DNA from 4 places in the Kitasatospora sp. NPDC058243 genome. Region 1 is predicted to be linked to each of the others. Evidence: riboswitches for the same ligand, from Rfam matches in the RefSeq annotation. Region 1 holds a riboswitch; each other region holds the start of a gene.
What was found. A riboswitch is a leader RNA that binds a small molecule or an ion and turns the genes downstream of it on or off. The one in region 1 is predicted to bind cobalamin.
Positions count from the first base shown of each region.

Region 2: another riboswitch for cobalamin. It lies ahead of ACFVX9_RS09805 (prenyltransferase/squalene oxidase repeat-containing protein); the one in region 1 lies ahead of ACFVX9_RS07530 (cobalamin biosynthesis protein).
Region 3: another riboswitch for cobalamin. It lies ahead of ACFVX9_RS09760 (CoA-acylating methylmalonate-semialdehyde dehydrogenase); the one in region 1 lies ahead of ACFVX9_RS07530 (cobalamin biosynthesis protein).
Region 4: another riboswitch for cobalamin. It lies ahead of metE (5-methyltetrahydropteroyltriglutamate--homocysteine S-methyltransferase); the one in region 1 lies ahead of ACFVX9_RS07530 (cobalamin biosynthesis protein).

Region 1 covers NZ_JBHVWW010000007.1:73,052-77,254, reverse strand. Annotated here, with positions in the region: gene ACFVX9_RS07535 (cobyric acid synthase) at 1-644, opposite strand, end outside; gene ACFVX9_RS07530 (cobalamin biosynthesis protein) at 641-1,609, opposite strand; cobalamin riboswitch at 1,717-1,849, opposite strand; gene ACFVX9_RS07525 (alpha/beta hydrolase family protein) at 2,147-3,259, shown strand; gene ACFVX9_RS07520 (hypothetical protein) at 3,607-4,203, shown strand, end outside.
Region 2 covers NZ_JBHVWW010000010.1:36,085-40,287, reverse strand. Annotated here, with positions in the region: gene ACFVX9_RS09805 (prenyltransferase/squalene oxidase repeat-containing protein) at 1-2,395, opposite strand, end outside; cobalamin riboswitch at 2,499-2,642, opposite strand; cobalamin riboswitch at 2,720-2,796, shown strand; gene ACFVX9_RS09800 (hypothetical protein) at 3,014-4,203, shown strand, end outside.
Region 3 covers NZ_JBHVWW010000010.1:25,092-29,294, forward strand. Annotated here, with positions in the region: gene ACFVX9_RS09745 (MarR family winged helix-turn-helix transcriptional regulator) at 1-28, opposite strand, end outside; gene ACFVX9_RS09750 (M48 family metalloprotease) at 228-1,175, opposite strand; gene ACFVX9_RS09755 (BlaI/MecI/CopY family transcriptional regulator) at 1,166-1,630, opposite strand; cobalamin riboswitch at 1,897-2,088, shown strand; gene ACFVX9_RS09760 (CoA-acylating methylmalonate-semialdehyde dehydrogenase) at 2,305-3,804, shown strand; gene ACFVX9_RS09765 (acyl-CoA dehydrogenase family protein) at 3,812-4,203, shown strand, end outside.
Region 4 covers NZ_JBHVWW010000010.1:44,840-49,042, forward strand. Annotated here, with positions in the region: gene ACFVX9_RS09820 (ABC transporter ATP-binding protein) at 1-240, shown strand, start outside; gene ACFVX9_RS09825 (ECF transporter S component) at 237-1,139, shown strand; cobalamin riboswitch at 1,169-1,391, shown strand; gene metE (5-methyltetrahydropteroyltriglutamate--homocysteine S-methyltransferase) at 1,556-3,871, shown strand; gene metF (methylenetetrahydrofolate reductase [NAD(P)H]) at 3,961-4,203, opposite strand, start outside.

The DNA.
Region 1 (4,203 bases):
AGCCCGTGCAGCATCTCCAGGCCGGGCGCCAGCAGCCGCGCGTCGCCGCGGAACTTGTTGACGAACCAGCCCGCCACGTGCCGCTGGTCCTGCGCCGACAGCAGCGCCAGCGTCCCGTACATCGCCGCGAAGACGCCGCCGCGGTCGATGTCCCCGACCACCACCACCGGCAGCCCGGCGGCCGTCGCCAGGCCCATGTTGGCGATGTCCCGGTCCCGCAGGTTGATCTCGGCGGGCGAACCGGCGCCCTCGCAGACCACCACCTCGTAGCGGCGGCGCAGATCCGCCAGGCACTCCAGCGACCGTTCCAGCAGGACGGGCTTGCGCTCGCGGTAGTCCAGCGCGCCCACCTCGGCGACCGGCCGGCCCAGCAGCACCACCTGGCTGCGGCCGTCCGCGCCCGGCTTCAGCAGCACCGGGTTCATCGCCGCCTCCGGCTCCACCCGGGCCGCCTGCGCCTGCATCGCCTGCGCCCGGCCGATCTCGGCGCCGTCGGCGGTGACGAAGGAGTTCAGCGACATGTTCTGCGCCTTGAACGGCGCGACCCGCACCCCCTGCCGGGCCAGCCAGCGGCAGATGCCCGCGGTCACCACACTCTTGCCCGCGTCCGAGGTCGTCCCGGCGACCAGCAGTGCGTTGCTCATGCCCTTCCCCTCCACCGTGTCGTCAGCAAGCGCAGCGCGACGTGCCCCGCGACCGTCGTACCCAGGGCCAGCGCGCCCACCCGCCGGGAGAGCACGCAGGCCCGCTCGATGTCGTCCACCGTCACCGGGCGCAACTCCGCGCCCAGCACCGGCCGGTGCTCCACCCGCTCCCCGTACTGGAGGGTCCCGCCCAGCCGGACGCCCACCGCGCCCGCGAAGGCCGCCTCCGCCTGGCCCGCGTTCGGGCTCGGGTGCGCCGAACCGTCCCGCCGCCAGACCCGCCAGGCCGTTTTCGGCTGCGGCGCGGCGGCCACCGTGAGCAGCGCCGTCAGCCGGGCGCCCGGCCAGCCCGCCACGTCGTCCAGCCGGGCCGAGGCCCAGCCGAACCGGGCGTACCGCGGCGAGCGGTGGCCGACCATCGCGTCCAGCGTGTTCACCGCGCGGAACGCCAGCAGCCCCGGCGTGCCCGCCAGCGTGCCCCAGACCAGCGCGTTCACCACGGCGTCCGCCGTGTTCTCGGCGACCGACTCGACCACCGCGCGGGCGATCTGCGGCCCGTCCAGCGCGCTCGGATCCCGCCCGCACAGGTGCGGCAGCCGTTCCCGCGCGGCCGTCAGGTCGCCCGTGGCCAGCGACCGGCCGATGGTGCGCGCCTCCCGGGTCAGCGAGGTGCCGCCCAGCACCGTCCAGGTCGCGGCGGCCGCCAGCGCGGCCCGGCCCAGCGGACGCCGGCCCACCGTACGGTCCAGGGCCACCGCGCCGGCCGCGACCGCGCCCACGCACAGCGCCGTGTACCCGGCGCCGGCCACCCGGTCGTCCTGCCACACCCGCCGCTCCAGCCGGGTCGCCGCGCCGCCGAAGACGGCCACCGGGTGGCCGCGCCGGGGGTCGGCGAAGCGGGCGTCCGCGGCGAAGCCCGCGGCGGCGCCGAGCGCGAACGCGGCGGCGCGGGTCAGCGGGCGCACGGCGGGTTCGGCGGAAGGCCGCGTGGGGTCCGGCGGGTCGGGGCAGCCTGCATCGCGTGCGTGTCCTCACTCAGGGTCCGCGCCCTGGATCGACGTACCGGGGGCGAGAGTCTCCTGGCTTCCGGGTCGGACGCACCCCCGGGCCTTCCAGCGGCTTCTGACGGTCCGCCGTGGCAATGTTCCGAGCGTGCTCCCCGGTGACAGTGGCGGGACCGCGCCGGACTCGCACCGGCTTCCTCTGCATGCCTCCGTTTGGCCCCAGGATCCCATCACGCGGCCGAACCGGGAGTCAACCGAGGTCACGGAGGGGTTGGTCACACCTCGGAGCCCTGTCGCCGGTGCCGTTCTCGCCCGCCCGAGGCCCGCCTGACGCCCGCCCCGCCCGACGCCCCGCCGTACCCCGGACGGCCCAGCCCGGTGGCCGCCCGCGCGGCCCCCCGGTGAACTGGTGCCCGAACACCGTCCGAGCAGCGCCCGGACACCGCCCGGACACCGTCCGGTCCAAGACCAGCCAAGACCAGCAGAGCGGGGAGCGATATGCGTTGGGGAACCGCGGCCGTCGTGGCGGCCGCCGTCGTCGGCGCCGGGGCCGCCGTCCTGGTGATCGGCCGTCGGGCCTCCGAACGGCTGGTCCACCCGGCGAGCGCCGTCCGGGAGTCGGGCCCCGTCCTGGTGCGGAGCCTCGCCGCGGGCCGGATCACCTTCAACCGCCGCCCCGAGAGCCTGCGCCCCGGCCGATGGGCCGTGGAGTGGGACGACCACGGCCACGCCGTCGTCGAGGACGTCCTGCACAGCGACGAGAACGGTGTCACCCGTCGCCTCGTCCGCGCCGACCGGGGCACCCTCACCCCCGGCACCGAGGTCCGCTTCACCCCCCGCGTCCACCTCGGCGACCCCACGGAGGCGCTCGGCCTCCCCTTCACCGACACCGCCGCCGACGGCGAACTCGGCGCCCTCCCCGCCTGGCGCCTCGACGGCAAACGCGGCACCTGGGTGATCCTCGTCCACGGCCCCGGCGCCGACCGGCAGCAGACCCTCCCGATCCTCCCCGTCCTCGACCGCCTCGCCCTGCCCGCCCTCGCCGTCACCTACCGGGGCGACCAGGGCGCCCCCGCCTCGCCGGACGGGCTCGGCCACTTCGGCGAGACCGAGTGGCGCGACGTCGAGTCGGCGGTCCGGCTCGCCCTCGACAGCGGCGCCGGCCGGGTCATCCTGTACGGCTGGTCCCTCGGCGCCACCATGGCCCTCCAGACGGCCTCCCGCTCCGCCTGGGCCCATGCCATCAGCGGCCTCGTCCTGGACTCGCCGGTCCTCGACCTGCCCGCCACCGCCCGCCGCGGCGCCGCCCGGGCCGGCTACACCGGCGCCGCCGCCGAGCTCGGCGCCCTCGCGGCCGAGGGCCGCACCGGCGTCGACCTCGCCGACTTCAGCCGCATCGCCGAGGGCGCCGACCTGCGCGTCCCCACCCTCCTCCTGCACAGCCCCGACGATCAGGTCGCCCCCTTCCGCGCCGCCGAGCGCCTCGCCGCCGCCCGCCCCGGCGTGGTCAGCCTCCGGCCTTTCCCGGGCGCCGACCACGCCACCCTCTGGAACTCCGCCCCCACCCACTACACCGAACTCCTCCGCCGCTGGCTCACCCCCCTTCTCTGAACCCAGCCCCCCCCCGCACGAGAAGTCACACCGACAGGGCCTCTGTACGAAACCCGGACCTCACCCGTCAGCCACGGAGTGTGACCGGTCGGGCGGGTAGCGCGACCGCCGCCGCAAGGGTTGAGCCGGGATGGCATGCCCCCGCCACCTGTTTCCGGCCAGGCGGTTTGCCTCTGTTGCCCGATTGTTGCCCGATCTTGGGGAGGCGCCGTCGACGGCCGCCCGTCCGTACAGCCAACCGGATGTGACAGAAGGCCGGTACAAGGGGAAGACTGCTCGACGTGACGTCTCGGAATCCGCGCGACCGTGATGCCCCGCTCCCTCCGACGATCGGTACTGGTGCGACGGTGACCCGTCTCCCCGGTACGGCCCACCGGCCCGCCGCCGGCAAGCCGGGCGGGGCCGGGGTACCCCGCCGACGAGGGCCCGCTGCGGCGCCCGGTCGGGGGAGGGTTCCCGTACCGGAGGGCTTTCCCGCGCCGGCCGAGCTGGCGCCGCTGGCCCGCCGGATGCTGGTGGACGCCGTCCGGATCGCCCGCTGGGCGGGGGACCTGGAAGAGGTCGACAAGCGGGGCGAGCTGCTGCCCGACGACGCCCGTGCGGCGGGTCGGGCGCTGGCCATGACGGTCGGCGCCGCCGCCAAGGCGTGGGGGCAGGCACTGCTGGTCGGCCTGGTGGAGGCCAGGGACGGCGGTGCGGTCCCGGGCTGGCGCCTGCACGCCTGGGAGCATGACGACGAGGCGGTGGTCCGCGGCTGGTCGGCGCTGTTCGACGCCTGGACGCTGCTGGCCCCGGTGCCGCCGGCCGCTCTGCGGGGCGTGTTCGCGGTGCTGGCCGGCCAGGCGGTGGACCAGGCGCCGCAGTTGCTGTCGTTCCTGCACCTGGTGGCCGGTCCGGTGTCGGACGGCGAACTGCTGGAGCTGCTGCGCCGGGGTCTGGACGAG
Region 2 (4,203 bases), on a different contig from region 1:
GGCGCAGCGTCATGCCCTGGATGGCGAGCGCGGCCGAGTTGGTCGAGTCGCCGGCCGCTCCCGGGAAGCCGCCGTCGGGCAGCTGCCGCGCGGCGAGCCAGCCGAGGCCCTGGTCGACGGCCCGCGCGGCCTCGTCCCCCGGCACGAGGGCGAGGGCCATGACGGCCATCGCCGTGCTGTCCACGTCGGAGTCACCGGTGGCGGGGATCAGGCTCGGCCAGGAGCCGTCCTGGTGCTGGAGGCCCTTCAGGTAGGCGATCGCGGGAGCGGCGTTCGTCGAGTCCCCGGCCCGGAGCTGGGCCATGATGCCGAGCGCCTGGGAGAACACCGAGGTGGCGTAGGTGTAGTTGCCGGGCGCCGCGCAGCCGGTGCTCTGGTCGGCCTTGGTGCACACGAGGGCGGCCAGGGCGGCGATCAGGTCGTGGCCGCCGAAGGCGCGCGGGTTGCGGCCGACCGCCTCGGCGAGCAGCGCCTCCTTTCCGATCGAGCCGCCGCCTGCGTACTCGGTGCCGATGCCGGTCCAGTCGTTGACGGTGCGCTCACCGGCGTCCTTGCCCGGCTGGTCCAGGAAGTCGACGATCCTGCGCAGCGCGGCGTCGTCGGTGCCGGTGGCCGCGAGGGCGTAGGCGCCGTCGATGGTGAGACCGAAGTCGGCGAAGGCCGGGAAGCCCTCGTAGTAGCGGCCGTTGATCAGGCGGGACGGGTCGGTGAGGTAGGCGCTGCCCTTGGCGGCGTCGGGGGTTCTTCCGGCGGGCTTCGTGGTGGCGGGCGTCGTCGGCGGGGTGGTGGCGTCCGGGTTGTGCCGGACGCTGGTGAGGTCGGTGCCGGTCAGGGCCAGGATCGCCTGCTCGGTGGCGGCCGGGTCCGGGTCGGTGGTCGACGCGTCGGGGCCGAAGCCGCCGTCCGCGCCCTGCCGGGCGGCGAGCCAGGCCGTGGCGGCGGCCCGGCGGGTGTCCTGTCCGGTGGCCTTGAACGCCTGGGCCGCGCTCGCGGTGCTGATGGTGTCGCCGGGGGCGCCGAGGTACGGGAGCAGGGATCCGTCGGCCTGCTGTCCGGCCGCGAGCTGGTCCGAAGCCTTCTTCGCCGCCGTCTCGTACCCGGCGGCCGTGCGAAGGGCGAGCACCGCGAGGCCGGTGGTGAGCGGGTCGGACTCGCAGTGCTCGCCGGCGACGATCATCGATCCGGCCACCCCGCCGTCGGCGCACTGGAGCGCCGTGAAGCGGGCGAGCGCCGGGGCGGGTGGCGTGACACCGGCGCGTTGGAGGGCGATGACGCCGAGGGACTGGACCCAGGGCGAGGCCGCGCCGAGGAAGTCCCCGGCGGCGGTGCACCTGCCGTTCTCCCCCGCCGCCGTGCAGACGTGGCCGGTGAGCGCGGCGATCAGGTCCCGGCCGCCGAAGGCCCGGGGATCGCTGCCGGCGCTCTCGGCGACGAGGGCCAGCAGTGCGGCGGCCCTCGCATCGGGCTGGCCGGCCGGTCCGTCGGGGTACAGGAAGGCGTCGGTGTGGGCGGCGAGGAAGGCGGTCGTCCTGCGCAGCGCCGGGTCCTGCGTGCCGGCGGCGGCGAGGGCGATGGCGGTGAGGGCGGTCCGGGGGTAGTCCGGCCCCTCGACGGCCCAGTTCTCCATGTGGTCGCCGCCGACGAGTTGGCGGGCCAGCCAGGCCACGGCGGCCGCCGGGTCACCGGTGGCGGACGGCCCGGTCGAGGTCGGCCCGGTCGGAGTCGGGGTCGGTGTCGGAGTCGGGGTCGGGGTCGGGGTCGGGGTCGGGGTCGCCGAGGGTGACAGCGAGGCGGATGGCGAGGCGGACGGCGAAGCCGACGAACCACCGCTCTTCGCTCTCACGGAGTCCGGGGTGAAGCCCGGTGCCCCGCTGGTGCCGCCGATGTCGGTGCCGCCGTACACCCAGGCCTCGACCTCGCCGGGCTTGGGCTTCTGCGTCCCGGCGCCGAACCGGCTGTAGGACCAGGCCTGTTGGCCGGGTTCGGCGATCCAGTACGACCAGTACGCGGTGGCCTGCGGGGTGTTGACGCAGGGTTCCTCGGCCGGCGTCGGGTACTGGGTGCCGCTGTTGAAGGTCCCGGTTCCGAGGCGGCAGATGAAGGCGGGTCCGTCGTGCTCGGTTCCGGCGGTGGTGAAGCCGGCGGCGTGCAGCAGGTTCATCCCGGTCGTGGGGTGGGCGTCGCAGCCCCGGACGACGCCGCCGCCCCAGTGGGTGAAGTCGACGGCGACGATCGCGCCCGTCGTCGCCGTGCACTGCTCGATCGGGTCGGCGGCCGCGGTGCCGGGGCGCCCGAACAGGACGCTTCCGCAGGCGGCGACCGCGACAGCACCGGCGACCACCACGGAGGCGAGGTCCCGGTTCCTGTGACGTGTGCGACTGCTGCTGACCCTCACGACGACTCCCTGGTCGGTCGACGCGGGACGCAACGGCGCAGCCGACGGTCTCCTGGGCAGGGACCGTCCGGACCGCGTCGTAGTCCGCGACGACGCAAGTGCTCTGTGAACAGGCCCCCGGTCCAGGCATTCCGGCTCACCCACCACAGGTGGGTCCACGGTTGCGGGTCAGCGCCGGAGTTGGACCGGCTTCCCCTGAATGCCGAGGGCAAAAAATCGGTTCATCAGACCACGCCGGTAGAACAGGAGTCAACGGGTCGTCATGTCGATCACACCACCTCGTGCGCCGGTGCGCCGTGCGGTAGCGTCCGCGGTGGCCGAGCGGGGGAACCCGGTGCGAATCCGGGGCTGACGCGCAGCGGTGTGGGGTGGCCATCGTGCCGCCCTGAGCCCGAATGCCCGCCCGGCCGCGCACCATGGCGAAAGCCGGCCCACGCGATCCGGGCGGCGACCGCTCCGGCAGTCGCGCGCCCTTGAACGGACGCCGGAACTCCGGGGCAGGGTCGGCGCCCGCCACCCCAAGGAGCCTGTCCCGTGTCCCTCCTCGCCCCCTCGCGAACCACCCCCTCGCAGACCACCTCCTCGCGGACCGCCCCCTCCCGCGCCGCCTCCGTCGCCCTGACGGCCGGCGCACTCCTGCTCTCCGCCGTCCCCGCCCACGCGACGGCCAGCCCCACCCAGATAGCCACCTCGAAGAGCACCGGCGTCACCTACCTGAAGTCGCTCCAGGCCGCCGACGGCAGCTACGTCACCGGCGGCGGGCTCTCCAACGAGTGGGCGTTCAGCGCACTCGCGGCCGCCGGCACGGCCGCCGCCGACGTCACCCCCGGCGGCGACCCCACCAAGAACGCCCGCCTGGTGTACCGCGGCCAACTCGCCGCCCCCGGCTGGCCGAGCGCCTCACCGGTCGTCACGGACTACGAGCGCGGCATCCTCAACGCCTACGCCGCCGGCATCGACCCCGCCCGGGTCGGCCCGGGCCGCAACCTCGTCGCCGACCTCGCCACCTACTGGCAGACCGCCGAACTCGGCTACTACGGCCCGTCCGCCAACTTCAACGGCACCGTCTTCGGCCTCCTCGCCCTCGCGGGCGCCAAGACCCAGGCCGGCAACCCCCGCGTCCCGCAGCCGCTGCTCGACGCCTCCGTCACGGCGGTGCGCGCCAACCAGCACAACGACGGCGGCTGGAACTTCAGCAAGGCCGCAGGCGACCCGAACGCCCTCGCCCAAGGCAGCGACATCGACATGACCGGCGCCGCCATGGCCTCGCTCTGCACCGGGGGCGTCCCCGCCACCGACCCGGCGATCGTCGCCGCCAAGAACTTCCTCAAGGGCAAGCTCACCGCCTCCGGCGCCTTCAACGCCATGTTCGGCGTCAACACCGACTCCAACGGCTGGGCCGTCTCCGGCCTCAACGCCTGCGGCATCAACCCCCAGGGCGCCGACTTCACCAGCGGCACCGGCAAGAGCCCCGTCGACTTCCTGATCGCCCAGCAGTTCAAGCCCGGCGGCGGCTTCAAGTACCTGCCCACCGACACCACCCCCTCCCCCTACGCCTCCGTCGACGGCCTGCGCGCCGTCGCCGGCGCCGGCTTCACCGCCACCCCGCCGGCCCCGACCACCGCCGGCGAGCCGGCCTGGGCCGCCGCCACCACCTTCGTCCCCGGCACCGCCGCCAAGCTCGCGCTGGTCATCGACGACGGCACCAACCCCCTCAAGGTCTGCGCCGTCACCCTCACCCCGACCGGCACCACCGCAACCCTCGGCGACGTCCTCGACGCCGCCGCATCCGCGACCCCCGCCGGCTG
Region 3 (4,203 bases), on a different contig from region 1:
TCGTCGAGCCCGTCCTCCCGTCGTACACGCCAGGTCCCATCGTCCGGTGGCCGCCGTGTTCTCGGACCGGGGCCATGGTGGCGGCACCCGCGCGGGGATGCCGAGCCCGGAGGCCGGAGTGAACGCGGCCTCTGATCGCCGGCGGGCGGGCGGCTGCGCCAAGACCCGCACGGGTAAGCCGAGCCTCACCATAGCCGGACCCGCACGGTTGGTCTACATCGATGTCGTCAGACCGGGCCGTGAGCCCTCAGGGTCCGGGCCGCGTACTCGACGTACTCGTGCAGCCCGTAGGCCAAGGCCACGCCGAGCAGGGCCGCGACCGTGACGGCGGCGACCAGGGCGACGGCGGCGTGCGCCCTGCGGCCGGTCGGGCGGGCGGGTGCGGGGCCCAGGAGGGCCTGGACGCGCTGGGGCACGGGGCCGGTGTTCACGGACAGCAGGGGCCCGGCGGTTCGGCGGGCGGACGGCGATCCGGCCAGGGCCGCCCGGGCGATGGCGGTCGCGGCGGTGCGCCGGTCGGCGACCGCGGCGGCGGCCTGCTCGTCGGCCCAGCGTTCCAGGTGGTAGTCGAGGTCGGCCCGCAGCCGGGCCAGCGCCGGGTGTACGGCGGCGGCGAGGTCGACGGCGGCGGACAGCAGGTGGTGGCGCCCGCGCAGGTGGGCGCGCTCGTGGGCGAGGAGCACCGCGCGCTCCGCCGGGCCCAGCGCGCTCAGCATGCCGGCCGAGACGACGACGCGGCCGGGGCGCCCCCGGTGGCCGGGCAGGGCGAAGGCCTCGGCGTCCTTGCCCGCGACCACGAGCAGGTCGCCGTCGCTCGTCGCATCAGCGGTCAGGCCCCAGGCGCGGGCGAGGAGCACGCGGTGCCCGCGCCACCGCAGCGTCAGCCGTACGGCCTGGACGGCCAGCGCGGCCCCGGCAGCGCAGGACACCGGCACCACGGCCGGCCACCGGGCGACGACGCCGGACAGCGGCAGGTGCTCCAGGCCTGCCAGGAACGGGACGTGGAACAGCCCGGCGAGTGCCGCGACGGTGCCGCCCGCCAGCAGGACGGCCGCGCCCGTGAGTACGAGCGAGGCCTCGCGCGGAGGGAGCAGCAGGGCCAAGCGGCGTGCGGCGGGCGCCGCGGCCCAGGGGAGCAGCAGGGCCAGGGCGACGACCGTCAGGATCAGGCCCATGCGTCGTCCTCGGGCCCGGGCCTGCCGGAGTCCGCCGCGGTCGCGGCCCTGGCCCCGGTCTGGGCCCCGGTCTGGGCCTCGGCCTCGGTCTGGGCATCGAGGAGCAGGCGGCGCAGCACGTCCTCGTCGTCCTCGGACAGGGAGGAGACGAACCGCTTCAGCACGAGGTCCCGCTGGGGTTCCTTCTCCAACTCCCGGCGCATGCGCCCGGCCGCCAGTCCGGCGGCGTCCTCCACCGGGGCGTAGGCGAAGGACCGCGCGGGGCGGCTGCGGACCAGGGTCCCCTTCTCGTGCAGGCGCGTGAGGATCGTCGTCACGGTGGTGCGGGCCAGCCCGTGGTCCAGCGCCTCCTTGACCTGCTGGGCGGTCAGCGGCTCGCCGGCCGCCCACAACACCGCCAGCACGTCCGCGACCAGTTCCCCGTGCGGACGCCTGGCGTCCCGACCGACCCTCACATCGTTCTCCCTGTCCCGACACTCCCGGAAGGCACACTCCCGGCAGGCGCACCTCCGGCGCCGACAGCGGTCGGCGGCCGAGGCCTGCCCGCGCCGGTATGGCGAAGATGGGCCCGGCCTGTGTTGCTTAGGTGTGCCTCAGCTAACTTTACGGGCTCGTGGCCCCGCGCTGCCGGGCGCCTGATTTGCGGACACCGTCCGGTCACGTGCCGCTCGGCGCGGTGGAAAGCCGATGGCGCAACGCGCGTGCGGGCCTCTGGACTTACTAGGACGTCCAACTATATGGTCGACGGCAGGTCCGCGGTGTCAGGGAAGCCGGTGTGAGTCCGGCACGGTCCCGCCACTGTGACCGGGGAGTTCGTCCTCGCAGATGAAGGCCACTGGCAGCCAGCCGGGAAGGCCTGGGGGCGTGCGGTGATCCGGGAGTCAGGATACCGGCCGCGGGTGTTCCGTGTTTTCCACGAGGATGGAGACGACACGCATGACTCCGGGCTGCTCCCGCTCCACTGCCGCTCCTGGTCGTCCCGTGCCCACGGCCGCCGGGGCCCCGACGCCCTGACGTTCCGTTCCGCCGCCGCACGCCCGTGTCGCGGGGCGCACCACCGTGCGCCCGCCGACCGGCGGCGGCCTCCGATCCTCCTCCTCTCCCCACCCCTGTCGAGAGAAGGAACCCGATGGTCCGAGAACTGACCCACTTCGTCGCCGGCAAGCCCACCGCCGGCACCTCCGGTCGCTTCGGCGACGTGTACGACCCCAACACCGGCCGGGTGCAGGCCCGGGTGCCGCTGGCGAGCCGGGCCGAGGTCGAGGCGGTGATCGCCGACGCCGCGCAGGCCCAGCCCGCATGGGCCGCGTGGAACCCGCAGCGGCGCGCCCGCGTCCTGCTGCGCTTCCTCCAACTCGTCGAGCAGGAGAAGGAGGAACTGGCCCGGCTGCTGTCCGCCGAGCACGGCAAGACCGTGGCCGACGCCCACGGGGACATCCAACGCGGCCTGGAGGTCGTGGAGTTCGCCGCCGGCATCCCGCACCTGCTGAAGGGCGAGTTCAGCGACAACGCGGGCACCGGCATCGACGTGTACTCGATGCGCCAGCCGCTCGGCGTGGTCGCGGGCATCACGCCGTTCAACTTCCCCGCGATGATCCCGCTCTGGAAGGCCGCACCCGCCATCGCCTGCGGCAACGCCTTCGTCCTCAAGCCCTCGGAGCGCGACCCCTCGGTGCCGCTGCGCCTCGCCGAGCTGTTCCTGGAGGCCGGGCTGCCGCCGGGCGTGCTGAACGTGGTCAACGGCGGCAAGGAGGCCGTCGACACCCTGCTGGAGGACCCGCGGGTGCAGGCGGTCGGGTTCGTCGGCTCCACACCGATCGCCCAGTACGTGTACGCCACCGCCGCCGCGCACGGGAAGCGGGCGCAGTGCTTCGGCGGCGCCAAGAACCACCTGGTCGTGATGCCGGACGCCGACCTCGACCAGGCCGCGGACGCGCTGATCGGCGCCGGCTACGGCTCGGCCGGCGAGCGCTGCATGGCGATCTCGGTGGCCGTCCCGGTGGGGGAGGAGACCGCCGACGCCCTGGTGGCCAAACTGGTCGAGCGGATCGCCGCGTTGAAGGTCGGGCGCTCGGACGACCCGGCGGCGGACTTCGGCCCGCTGGTCGGCGCCGACGCGCTGGAGCGGGTCCGCGGCTACCTGGACCTCGGGGTCGAGGAGGGCGCCGAACTCGTCGTCGACGGGCGGGACTTCCGGCTGGAGGGGCACGAGGACGGCTACTTCCTCGGCGCCTCGCTGTTCGACCGCGTCACGCCCGACATGCGGATCTACCGGGAGGAGATCTTCGGCCCCGTCCTGACCGTGCTCCGCGCCGCCGACTACGAGGAGGCGCTGCGCCTGCCCGGCGAGCACGAGTTCGGCAACGGCGTGGCCGTCTACACCCGGGACGGCGACACGGCGCGGGACTTCGCCCGCCGGGTGAACACCGGCATGGTCGGCGTCAACGTGCCGATCCCCGTGCCGGTCGCGTACCACACCTTCGGCGGCTGGAAGCGCTCCGGGTTCGGCGACCTCAACCAGCACGGGCCGGACTCGATCCGCTTCTACACCCGCACCCGCACCGTCACCTCGCGCTGGCCCTCCGGGGTCAAGGAGGGCGCGAGCTTCACCATCCCGACGATGGGCTGAGGGCGCCGTGCACGACCTCACAGAGGACCAGCTCGCCATCGCGGCGACCACCCGGGCCTTCGCCCGCGAACACCTGGCGCCGAACGCGGTCGCGTGGGACCAGGCCAAGCACTTCCCGGTGGACGTGCTGCGCAAGGCGGCGGACGTCGGCCTGGCCGGTGTCTACGTCCGCGAGGAGTCCGGCGGCTCCGGGCTCACCCGCGCCGACGGCGTGCTGGTGTTCGAGGCGCTGGCCACCGGCTGCCCGTCCATCGCCGCCTACCTGTCCATCCACAACATGGTCGCCTGGATGATCGACCGCTACGGCGACGACGCCCAGCGCGCCCGCTGGCTGCCGGGCCTCAGCGCCATGGCGACCCCCGCCAGCTACTGCCTCACCGAGCCCGGCGCGGGCTCGGA
Region 4 (4,203 bases), on a different contig from region 1:
CTCGCCGCCGAAGGCCGTACGGTCGTCGTCTCCACCCACGACGTCGAGTTCGTCGCCGCCGCCGCCGACCGGGTGGTGGTGATGGCCGAGGGCGAGATCGTCGCCGACGGTCCCACCGCCGAGGTCATCGTCGCCTCGCCCACCTTCGCCCCCCAGACCGCCAAGGTCCTCGCCCCGCTGCCCTACCTGACCACCCGGCAGGTCGCCGCCGCCCTCGCGCCCGCGCAGGCCGCCCGGTGAGCGCCGTCCGGATCCCCGGCCGGGCCCGCGTCGTCGCGGCCCTGGCCGCCTTCATCGGCCTGGTCGCCTTCACCTGGCCGTTCGTCGTCGCCCCCGGGAAGTTCGGTTCCTCCTACGCCCCGCCGCTGATCTTCGGCGCCCTGCTGGTCCTGGTGCTCGCCGTCGTCATCGCCGAGATCGCGGCCGGCGGCATCGACGCCAAGGCCCTCGCCATGCTCGGCGTCCTGTCCGCCGTCAACGCCGGACTGCGCCCGCTCGGCGCCGGCACCGCCGGGGTGGAGACGGTCTTCTTCCTCCTCGTCCTGGCCGGCCGGGTCTTCGGCCCGGGCTTCGGCTTCACCCTCGGCTGCACCTCGCTGTTCGCCTCCGCGCTGCTCACCGGCGGCGTCGGCCCCTGGATGCCGTACCAGATGTTCGGCTGCGCGTTCGTCGGCATGCTCGCCGGGCTGCTGCCGAGAACCCGACGGCGGCGCTGGGAGGTGGCGATGCTGGCCGCGTACGGGGCGTTCTCCGGGTACCTCTTCGGCTTCCTCCTCAACCTCTCCTTCTGGCCGTTCTCCACCGACCCGAACAGTTCCATCGCCTACCTGCCGGGGCTGCCCTTCACCGAGCAGTGGCACCGCTACCTGCTCTTCGACCTCGCCACCTCGCTCGGCTGGGACACCGGCCGGGCCGTCACCACCTTCACCGCCGTGCTCGTCGTCGGCCCGGCCGTCCTCACCGTCTTCCGCCGCGCGGCCCGCCGCGCCAACTTCGAGCCCATGGTGCGCTTCGAAGCCCCGGACGCCCCGGACGGTCGACGAGTCACCGCGAACGACACCGCGAACGCCGCCGCGAACGGCACCGCCACCGGCTCCGCGAGCGGCGAGGGAGTCTCACCATGCGGACGGCTTCCGTGAATTCCGCGTCGGCCCCGGCGGTTTGCCCCTAAGCTGGCGACGCAGCTGGTTCGTCCTGCCCGCCAGGCAGGACGTCGCAAGAGGGAACCCGGTGGGAATCCGGGACTGCCCCGCAGCGGTGAGTGGGAACGACCGCCGTCATACGCACTGGACCCGGGACGGGTCTGGGAAGCGATGGCCAGTAGGTACCGGACGCCAACAGGCCCGGTGCGCCCACGAGTCCGAAGACCTGCCCGTTGCCCGCCCGCGGACCGTTCCGCGTGCGGATATCCCGGTGACCTCGTGGGCGGGTCGGCGACCATACCAGGCGGGTCCGGCACGCGCATCGACGTGAGCCGCCGCCCGGTTCGTCATCCCTTCGCGCTCTCGTCCCGTCCCCGGGCACTTGAGGAGCCAGACTCGCGAAGGAGAGTCCCTTGACCACGAAGTCCGCAGCCGCGGCAACCAGGGCCACCGTGTACGGCTACCCCCGGCAGGGCCAGGGCCGGGAGCTGAAGAAGGCCGTCGAGGGCTACTGGAAGGGCACGGTCACCGCCGACGCCCTGCGGGAGACGGCGGTCGGCCTGCGCCGGAAGAACTGGGCGCAGCTCGCCGGGGCCGGTGTCCTGGAAGTGCCCACCGGCGACTTCTCGCTCTACGACCACGTGCTGGACACCACGGTCGCCGTCGGCGCGATCCCGCCCCGGCACCGGGATGCGGTCGAAATCGACGCGCTGGACGGCTACTTCGCCATGGCACGCGGCACCCAGGAGGTCGCGCCACTGGAGATGACCAAGTGGTTCGACACCAACTACCACTACCTGGTGCCCGAACTCGGCCCGGACACCGTCTTCACCGCGAACCCGGCCAAGGCCGTCGGGGAGTTCCGGGAGGCGCTGGCGCTCGGCCACACCGCACGCCCCGTGCTCGTCGGCCCCCTCACCTACCTGCTGCTCGCCAAGCCCGCCCCCGGCGTCGCCGAGGACTTCCAGCCGATCACCCTGCTGGACCGGCTGCTGCCCGTCTACGCGCAGCTGCTGGCGGACCTGAAGGCGGCCGGGGCGCAGTGGGTGCAGCTGGACGAGCCCGCCCTGGTGCAGGACCGCACCCCGGCCGAGCTGAACGCCGCCGCCCGCGCCTACCGTGAGCTGGGCGGCCTGGCGGACCGTCCGAAGCTGCTGGTCGCGAGCTACTTCGACCGCCTGGGCGAGGCCCTGCCGGTGCTGGCCAAGGCCCCGGTCGAGGGCCTGGCGCTGGACTTCACGGGGCCCGCCGCGGCGAACCTTGACGACCTGGCCGCCGTCGGCGGGCTGCCCGGCAAGCGGCTGGTCGCCGGGGTGGTCGACGGCCGCAACATCTGGATCAACGACCTGGAGAAGTCGCTGGCCACCCTGGCGACCCTGCTGGGCCTGGCCGAGCGGGTCGACGTCGCGCCGTCCTGCTCCCTGCTGCACGTGCCGCTGGACGCCGCCGCCGAACGCGACGTCGACCCGCAGATCCTGCGCTGGCTCGCCTTCGCCCAGCAGAAGGCCAGGGAGGTGGCGCTGCTGGCCCGGGGCCTGCGCGAGGGTACGGGGGCGATCGCCGCCGACCTGGCCGCCAACCGCGCCGACCTCGCCTCGCGCGCCAACTCGCCGATCACCCACGACCCGGCGGTGCGCGCCCGCACCGCCGCCGTCACCGACGCGGACGCGCGCCGCGCCCAGGCCTACCCGCAGCGGGCCGAGGCCCAGCGTGCCCGGCTCGGCCTGCCGCTGCTGCCGACCACCACCATCGGCTCGTTCCCGCAGACCTCCGAACTGCGGGTCGCGCGGGCCGACCTCACGGCGGGCCGGATCGACGCGGCGGCCTACCGGGAGCGGATGGAGACCGAGGTCCGGGAGGTCATCGCCTTCCAGGAGAAGGCCGGACTGGACGTCCTGGTGCACGGCGAGCCCGAGCGCAACGACATGGTCCAGTACTTCGCCGAACAGCTCACCGGCTACCTCGCCACCCGGCACGGCTGGGTCCAGTCCTACGGCACCCGGTACGTGCGCCCGCCGGTCCTGGCCGGGGACATCTCCCGCCCGCACCCGATGACCGTCGACTGGTTCCGCTACGCGCAGGGCCTCACCGACCGCCCGGTCAAGGGCATGCTCACCGGCCCCGTCACGATGCTCGCCTGGTCCTTCGTCCGAGACGACCAGCCGCTCGGCGACACCGCCCGCCAGGTCGCCCTCGCCCTGCGCGACGAGGTCACCGACCTGGAGGCCGCGGGCGCGGCCGTCGTCCAGGTCGACGAGCCGGCCCTGCGCGAGACCCTGCCGTTGCGCGCCGCCGACCGCCCGGCGTACCTGGCGTGGGCGACCGAGTCCTTCCGCCTGGCCACCTCGGGCGTCCGCGCCGACACCCAGGTCCACACCCACATGTGCTACGCCGAGTTCGGCGCGATCATGACGGCGATCGACGAGCTCGACGCGGACGTCATCTCGCTGGAGGCCACCCGCTCGCACATGGAGGTCGCCGGAGAGCTCGCCGGGGCCGGCTACCCGCGCGAGGTCGGCCCGGGCGTCTGGGACATCCACTCCCCGCGCGTCCCGAGCACCGAGGAGGCCGTGGAACTGCTGCGCGCGGGCCTGGCCGCCATCCCCGCAGAGCGGCTCTGGGTCAACCCCGACTGCGGCCTGAAGACCCGCGGCTGGACGGAGACCCGCGCCTCGCTCGACAGCCTCGTCGGCGCCGCCCGCCACCTGCGCGCGGAGCTGGCCGGCTGACCCACCGGTGACGCGACCCGGCCGGGCCCCGCACGCCGTGCGGCGCCCGGCCGGGTCGGGCCGCTTCCCCGACGGCGGCCCGGCCGGTTTCACCCGGACCCGGGAAGCCCGAGGTTCTGGTAGATCTCCGTCGTCACCGTCGAGAAGTTCATGGTCATGAAATGCAGCCCGGGAACTTCCTCGGACAGCAGGCGCCGGCACATTCCGGTGGCGTGATCGATACCGATCGCCCGGACGGCCTTCGGGTTGTCCTGCTGCTTCAGCATGCTTTCGGAAAGCTCATCGGGAATGGCGGCGGTGGTCAGCGTCGGAATCCTCCGAAGTGACCGGAT